2 regions of the Aliiglaciecola sp. 2_MG-2023 genome follow, and region 2 is predicted to be linked to the other one. Evidence: riboswitches for the same ligand, from Rfam matches in the RefSeq annotation. Region 2 holds a riboswitch; the other holds the start of a gene.
What was found. A riboswitch is a leader RNA that binds a small molecule or an ion and turns the genes downstream of it on or off. The one in region 2 is predicted to bind thiamine pyrophosphate.
Positions count from the first base shown of each region.

Region 1: linked by a shared signal. The riboswitch ahead of Q4567_RS03850 (TonB-dependent receptor) and the one ahead of thiC (phosphomethylpyrimidine synthase ThiC) in region 2 are both predicted to bind thiamine pyrophosphate.

Region 1 is NZ_JAUORY010000003.1:3,317-7,477, reverse strand. It holds gene Q4567_RS03855 (iron-containing alcohol dehydrogenase) at 64-1,212, opposite strand; TPP riboswitch at 1,527-1,625, shown strand; gene Q4567_RS03850 (TonB-dependent receptor) at 1,686-3,749, shown strand; gene Q4567_RS03845 (YkoF family thiamine/hydroxymethylpyrimidine-binding protein) at 3,768-4,025, shown strand; gene pnuC (nicotinamide riboside transporter PnuC) at 4,025-4,161, shown strand, end outside.
Region 2 is NZ_JAUORY010000009.1:110,979-115,139, reverse strand. It holds gene thiC (phosphomethylpyrimidine synthase ThiC) at 1-1,346, opposite strand, end outside; TPP riboswitch at 1,516-1,638, opposite strand; partial or broken gene Q4567_RS11430 (IS3 family transposase) at 1,853-2,011, shown strand; gene Q4567_RS11425 (aldehyde dehydrogenase family protein) at 2,051-3,481, opposite strand; gene Q4567_RS11420 (acetolactate synthase large subunit) at 3,490-4,161, opposite strand, start outside.

The DNA of each region.
Region 1 (4,161 bases), on a different contig from region 2:
CAAACTCAATTTGTTTGAGATAAAAATGCCGCTGACGTTTTGAAGTTAGCGGCATTTTTTATTCTATAAACTTGCGGTAACTATTTTTCTAACATCTTCAGGCGTAATGTTTTGCCTTTCACCTATTTTAGTTTTGCCCGCTTTTTCGAGTCTCGAAGCAACCTTATCGGCTACATCACTATCAATGTCATATTCAGATAGGGTGGTCTTGATTCCCATATCTCGGAAAAATTGTTCAGTTTTTTCAATAACTAAATTGATTGCCCCTTCTTCATCATAGCGGCTTAATCCCCAAACTCGCTCTGCATATTGAAGCAGTTTTTCCCGTTTGTGTTCACGCTGATGTTGCATTACACGGGGTAAAATAATTGCAAGGGTAACGGCATGATCTAAATTATAAAGGGCTGTTAACTCATGTCCTATCATATGGGTAGACCAATCTTGAGGTACTCCAGCGCCAATCAGTCCACTTAACGCTTGTGTCGCATTCCACATTAGATTCGCACGCAATTCATAATCTTTAGACGTGAGCACCTGCGGCCCGATATCAATTAAGTTGCTTAAGATCGATTCCGCAAATCGGTCTTGAACACTCGCATTTACGGGGTAGGTTAGATATTGCTCAATAACATGTACAAATGCATCTACCACACCATTTGCCAGTTGGCGTTCCGGTAAAGAGTAGGTGACTTCTGGGTCTAGTACCGCGAATTGAGGTCTAACATGTTCCGACATGAAGGGTAATTTAAGATTATATTCTCGACGAGTTACCACTGAGCTGGTATTGGTTTCAGTACCTGTCGCTGGGAGTGTTAATATGCAGCCAAGACTTTTAGCACTTTTAACTTTTGCACCCTTAGCTAAAATGTCCCAAGGTTCGCCTTCGAAATCTGTGGCTGCGGCGACAAATTTAGCTCCGTCGATGACTGAGCCACCTCCAACTGCGAGAATAAATTCTACGTCTTCTGATTTCACCATTGATACGGCTTTCATCAATGTTTCAAATTCGGGGTTAGGCTCCACCCCGGAAAATTCACACCAATCGTGCCCCTCAAGTTGTTCAATAACTTGTTGATAGATACCGTTGTTTTTGATACTTCCACCGCCGTATATCAACATGATTTTGGCACTGGGTAGTAAAGTGGATAATTTACTAATACTGTCTTTTCCAAAAACAACTTTAGTGGGATTGTAGTAGATAAAATTTTGCATTTTCAAATCCGAAATTATGTAAAGAAGCTGAAAAGTGTCGATTAACTATATTGAACCACTAAGTGAGAAATTCAAGTTGAATGTATGAATTAACCGTCATTCATCAGTTCTATGATTTGCCTAATTGGCAGCGTAGTTTTACAAATTCAAAATATTCAATAAGTTAACTTGCGTTTTTAATTGGGGAGTCCGAAGCTTTCGACTTTATTAATTTTGCATGCGCAATCCATACCAATTTCAAAAAACAGCAATATATTCATGGCGATTCCATTACGCCCTTGCTATCATCTCGCCGTTCAAGTTAAACACTAACTTGTTACACCAAGGGGTGCTCTTTGCTGAGATCTAATTTATTGGAAACCCTTATACCTGATCCGGATAATACCGGCGTAGGAATGGTCATCAAGAACTTCTTAAAGCTCTCCATTTACTGCCGAAATACCGGATCTTTTCATTAATTAGAAGAGATCCAAATGAAATTAAAATTTCCTTTACTTTACACAACCTTATTAAGTGCAATTCCTGCATACGCGTTAGCAAGTGAAAATCTAGAAGTGATTACTGTTACCTCAGACTTCAGAGAAAACGATATTCAGAACGTCACTGCCAGTGTCAGTGTGATATCTGAAGAGGTGATTGAACAACGCAATGGCTTTCATCTTGAGGATATTTTAGGGGTAGGTGCCAATATTAACTTTAGCAGTGGCGCTTCCCGAGGACGTTTTATACAAATACGTGGAATTGGTGAACGTAGTCAATATTCTGAACCTAATAATCCCTCAGTAGGATTGTTAGTAGATGATTTTGATTTTTCTGGATTTGCCGGCATCGGCACCCTGTTCGATGTTGAACAAGTAGAAATTTTGCGTGGACCGCAGGCTACTGAGTTTGGCGCTGCGGGTATGGCCGGAACAATTAAAATCAAAACCGCCGAGGCAAATGAGCAGCAACAAACAAAATTTCTTGCCACTGTTGCTCAGCAAAATACTTGGAATATTGGTGCAGCTTACGGTAATCAAATTACTGATAAACTTTTCTATCGTGTTGCCATCAACCAGTTTAAAAGTGACGGTTTTATCTACAATCAATTTTTAGATAGAGATGATACCGATAACTTAGATGAGTTGACTGCGCGTTTGAAGCTCAAGTTTCTAGCAACCGATAACACAACCATCGATTTTAATTATCAGTATTTTGATATTGATAATGGCTATGATGCGTTTTCACTTGATAATGATGGGGTTACTCGCTCAGATGAGCCTGGTGTTGATACTCAAGAAACCCATGCTTTTGGCATAAAAGCGAAGATTGAATTTGCAAAATCTACACTTATTGGTTCATTGAACCACACTACATCAGATTCAGTGTACGGCTATGATGAAGACTGGACTTATGTGGGCTTTCACCCTTGGGAATACAGCTCGACTGATTACTATTATCGTGAGAGGGATTTAACCAGTGTTGATTTGAGAGTTGTTTCAAATGACAACGGATTGATTTTTGATGATAGCACGCAGTGGCTAATTGGTTTTTTTGCTCGTGATATTGATGAAAATACGCGCAGAAATTATACCTATGCAGAGCAAGACTTCACCAGTCAATATGAACCTCAAAATTTGGGGGTATATGGTCAAACCGACACCCAGCTTACGTCAAATCTAAATTTAAGCGTTGGTCTTAGAGCGGATCGTTTTGAGATGGATTATATCAACAATGACGGTTATATCGAGCAGCAAACGGATACCATGCTAGGTGGTAAAGTTGTTCTTAAATATTCAATAAATCAAGCATCTGTGTATACGAGTGTTTCGCGAGGGTATAAAGCAGGTGGATTCAACCCTGACCAACGGGTAAGCGAAGCAAGTCGTTTATTTTCTCCTGAGTACAACTGGAACTACGAAGTTGGCATTAAAGGACAAGCCTTTGACGATCAACTCTTTATGCGAGTTGCACTTTTCTACATGGATAGAGAAGACACCCAAGTTAGTGACTATGACGTGCAAATCAGCGAAGAAGGTATTCCGAGTTTTATTGATATCATCGGCAACGCAGATGTGGGAACCAACAAAGGTTTAGAAGTAGAACTTGATTGGCAAGTATCCGAGTTGTTAAACCTGACTGCTAATTATGGTTATCTAGACGCTTATTTTGGAAGTTATACCCAGGCCGACGGCACCTATATTGATAAACAATGGCAAGCCCAAGCGCCAAAAAATTCATTTAACTTAGCTGCTGTCGGGTATTTATCTCAAACTGTAAGTGTGCGCTTAGAAGCGGATGGCAAAGACAACTATCGTTTTTCCGATGGGCACGATGTGGAATCACCTTTCACTGTTTTAGTAAATGCGCAATTACGTTTAGATTGGCAGGATTGGACGTTTTCTCTATGGGGCAAAAACATACTGGACCGCGAACATTACGTTAGAGGGTTCGGTGGTTTTAGTAATGATCCGCGAGACGGATATGCGACGCCTCAACCTTACCTGCAACTTGGCGATGGTCGTCAATTCGGACTTACCGCAAGCTTACGTTATTAATCAAATTGGACACTAATTATGAAATCAGTAGTTGAAATCTCGTTATATCCACTTAACCAAAAATACTTAGCACCAATCCAAGACTTTATTGACCGACTCAATAGTTATTCGCAGTTGACGACATCAACGAGTGATACCAGCACCATAGTGCGCGGAGATATGACTGAGTTAATGGGCATCTTGAATACCGAAATGCAAAAAACCTATGAACAAGTTGGTCAAGCGATATTTGTTTGTAAATTCTTAAATGGCGATGCTATGGGTGAGTCTAAGTAATGGAAGACCTGTATGTTGTGCTAGTCGAACAGGTTAGACAACAATCGGTACTAGAAGTAGTAGCAGTGACTTTTTCACTGCTCTACCCTTGGTTAGCGGCGCGCCAAAATATATTGTGTTGGCCGGCTGCTCTGAT
Region 2 (4,161 bases):
ATTTGCAATTGTTTGTCCATGTTCTGTTTGATCAATTGCATTGGAATGTGGCCTGGGCCTTCAACTATGGTTTGCACGTCATATTGCCAAGCTATTTTGACTAACTCTCCTAAGGTTTCTAACTCGGAAAATTGTGCTTCATCGTTAGCATCGGCGATACACCCAGGGCGCATACCATCGCCTAATGACAGAGAGACATCATAGGCGGCGCATATTTCGCAGATTTCCTGAAAATGCTCATATAAAAAGCTTTCTTGGTGATGGAATAAACACCATTTCGCCATAATCGAACCGCCCCGTGACACTATGCCCGTCAAGCGCTTCGCGGTCATTGGTACGTAACGCAGCAATACCCCAGCGTGGATAGTAAAGTAGTCTACTCCTTGCTCAGCCTGTTCTATCAATGTGTCACGGAAGACTTCCCATGTGAGGTCTTCGGCCACGCCATTTACTTTTTCCAGCGCTTGGTAAATAGGAACTGTGCCAATAGGGACAGGGGAATTACGAATAATCCATTCACGGGTTTCGTGGATATAGCGTCCCGTGGATAAGTCCATTACTGTGTCAGCTCCCCAGCGTGTTGACCAAACTAATTTTTCAACTTCTTCTTCGATGGAAGAAGTAACCGCAGAGTTTCCAATATTGGCATTCACTTTAACTAAAAAATTACGTCCAATGATCATAGGTTCGGATTCAGGATGGTTAATATTGGCTGGGATAATGGCACGTCCTCGTGCTACTTCTTGGCGCACAAATTCTGCGGTGATAGGTTGTCCCACTAGAGCACCGAAGGCATTACCTTGGGCTTTTTGACGCAAAACAGGGTCTGTTACATCTTCTCTGGCCATATTTTCACGGATTGCAATATATTCCATTTCTGGAGTAATGATTCCCGCTTTGGCATAGTGCATTTGAGTTACACGTTTGCCAGATTTGGCTTTTAATGGTTTCACTGAGCGGTTGAACCTCAAGTGCTCGAAACCATCGTCGGCGATGCGCTCTTGACTGAACTCAGAGCTGACTTGCTTTAACTGTTCAACGTCTTGCCGTTGCAGGATCCAGTCGCGACGCAGTTTGTTTAAACCTTGGTGTAAATTGATTTGAGCCTTAGGATCCGAATAGGGCCCTGTGCAGTCATACACCAGAATATCCGGATTTTGTTGGGTGATAGGGGCCTCTTTACTACCACCTAAAATCGTATCTGTTTGTGTTATTGCGCGCATACCCACACGAATATCGTGTTGCTTGCCTGATAAATATATTTTGTTCGAATTGGGGTAGGAAAAAGGTGTAAAGTTATCTATAAATTGTTTCGCATTAGCGCGAGTTTGACGACGATTTGACATTAGCAATCTCTCATATTGTTAAAAAATGAAGTTGCTTGTCTGGAGAGGTTTGGTGTTGAAAAGCGCCAATTATCTTAATAAGGGCAGATTGCGTCTAACAACCTAGAATAGCCCCCCAATTGGCAAAATAAGCGGTAAGATTAAGCCGCAATAAAAGCGCCTTAATGGTTACAGCGTTACGCTTGTTTCCTTCGCGGGTACTAGCCCGATCAGGTTCAACGGATCCCGAATAAACGGTCTCAGCCCACACAACTTAGTCAACTAAATCGTGCTAGCACTCCGACAAGAGTGCAGTAATATAAACACATTCATTTGATTTAACAAGTAGAACCAGCGAGTAATAAACTTCCCTTCCAAAAACAACGGCGAAGTTAGGGTTACGCTGTGTGAGCCGTCCTAAATACTGTTGACACTTTTCGAATTGGTTTGGGACAGTGCAATGAAATTCCCGTTAAGACTACTCGAGGTGACTATTTCCGCGGTTTTAAATTGGCGGTTGTCGACCAAATGGGAAAGGCGAATTATTACTCTACAAACCACAAAATCTCGAGCAAGCAAAGGTTATGCTGGCTGAACTTGTTGAGACATAGCATAGTCGACGACGACACTTGGCCGTTAAATACAAAACGCCCGATGAAATTCACCGGGCGTTTCAAATGAAATAAGAATCAACCTATTTCAGGACTAGTCACTTAATTATACAATTATTGAGGCGTTCTCAATACCATCAAACGTAGCTCTGTCATGTCTTCAATAGCAAAGCGAATACCTTCACGACCTAATCCAGACTCTTTAACACCACCATATGGCATGTTGTCTACTCGCCAGCTTGGAACATCACCAATTACGACACCACCAACATCTAACACATCCCATGCTTTATGCGCTTTATAGATATCTCGCGTGAAAACACCCGCTTGCAGGCCAAATTGGCTATTGTTAATTTCTTCTAGAGCATCGTCATAATCACTAAAAGGAGCGATAATTGACACTGGGCCAAAGGCTTCATCAGCGCTAATGCTGGCATCGCTTGGTACGTTTTCTAAGACAGTTGCCTGCAGCATAGCTCCGTCACGTTTGCCACCACATAATACACTAGCACCTTTAGATTTGGCTTCGGCAATCCAATCATCAAGACGAGTTGCTTCAGATTCTGAAATCATAGGGCCGATAAATGTATCTTCACTTAGCGGATCGCCATGCACCAAATTCGCGACTTTTTCGACGTAACGCTTTTTAAAATCAGCATAAATAGATTCATGCACTAATACTCGCTGCACACTAATACAACTTTGACCAGACTGGTAATAAGCTCCAAATACAATGCGTTCAATGGCATCATCTAAATCAGTATCATGATCAACAATACAACCAGCGTTACCACCTAGTTCAAGTATTACCGGCTTCTTGCCTGCGCGAGCTTTAAGATCCCAACCCACATCAGGAGAACCGGTGAAACTAAGTAACTTAAATCTGTCATCGGTTGTAAACAGATCAGCTCCGTCACGACTACAAGGCAAGATTGAAAACGCACCTTCTGGCAAATCAGTTTCAGCCAAGATTTCGCCAATAATCAATGCACCTAATGGCGTGCGACTTGCTGGTTTCAACACAAAAGCACAACCAACAGCCAATGCAGGAGCAACTTTGTGAGCCGCTAAATTCAACGGAAAGTTAAACGGGGAAATAAATGAACATGGACCAATCGGAACTTTTTTATACATCCCCTGATAGCCTTTGGCGCGAGGGGTAATTTCCAAATTCATCACTTCGCCACTGATTCTGACGGATTCTTCGGCCGCAATACGGAAAGTATCAATTAAGCGCGTCACTTCGCCTCGAGCATCTTTAATTGGCTTACCGGCTTCAATACACAAAGCATATGCCAGCTCTTCAAAGCGCTCTTCAAAACGTTTTATACAGTGATTTAATATCGCTTGACGCTCGTATGGCTTCATTGCCGTTAACGCAGCTTGGCTTTTATCTGCAGCTTCAATTGCTTGGTCAATCACATCAGCTTTGGCCATTGCCACTGTAGTAGCAGCTTCGCCTGTGTACTTGTTAGTTACAACTAAATCTTGATTGGCATAAACGGCTTTATTCGCTAAATAATAAGGATAAGCTTTTTGTAACATGGTTGTTCCTATAGTTTTTGGCTAAGTTCGCGAATGGTTTTATTTAATGTTTGGTCATTCAAAGAATAGTCAACAGGCACATCAATTAGATGTACAGCTGGCTCAGCTAAACAAGCCTGTACTCTTGGTAACAATTCTTCGGCTGAATCAATCCGCCAGCCTTTGGCACCATAGCTTTGAGCGTATTTAACAAAATCGGGATTACCGTAATCCAAACCAAAATTATCAAACTCCATATGCGCTTGTTTCCATTTGATCATTCCATACGCATCGTCACGTAAAATAATCACCACTATATGCAATTTAAGGCGCACTGCGGTTTCCATTTCTTGACTATTCATCATGAAACCACCATCACCACACACGGTAATAACCGATTTATCGGGGTTTACAATCTTAGCCGCCATAGCTGACGGCAGCCCTGCCCCCATTGTTGCCAAAGCATTATCAAGCAACAATGTATTGGGTAGATAAGCAGGATAGTTCCTAGCAAACCAAATTTTATATACGCCGTTATCGAGGGTCACTATGCCGTCTTTTGGCATTGCGGTACGAATATCTCGTACAAAACGTTCCGGCAATATAGGGAAACGGTCATCATCTTCTGACACTTTACGATGAGCAATGTATGCATCATGAACATCGCTATAAAAATCAAGTTTCCAATTATTGGATGGCGT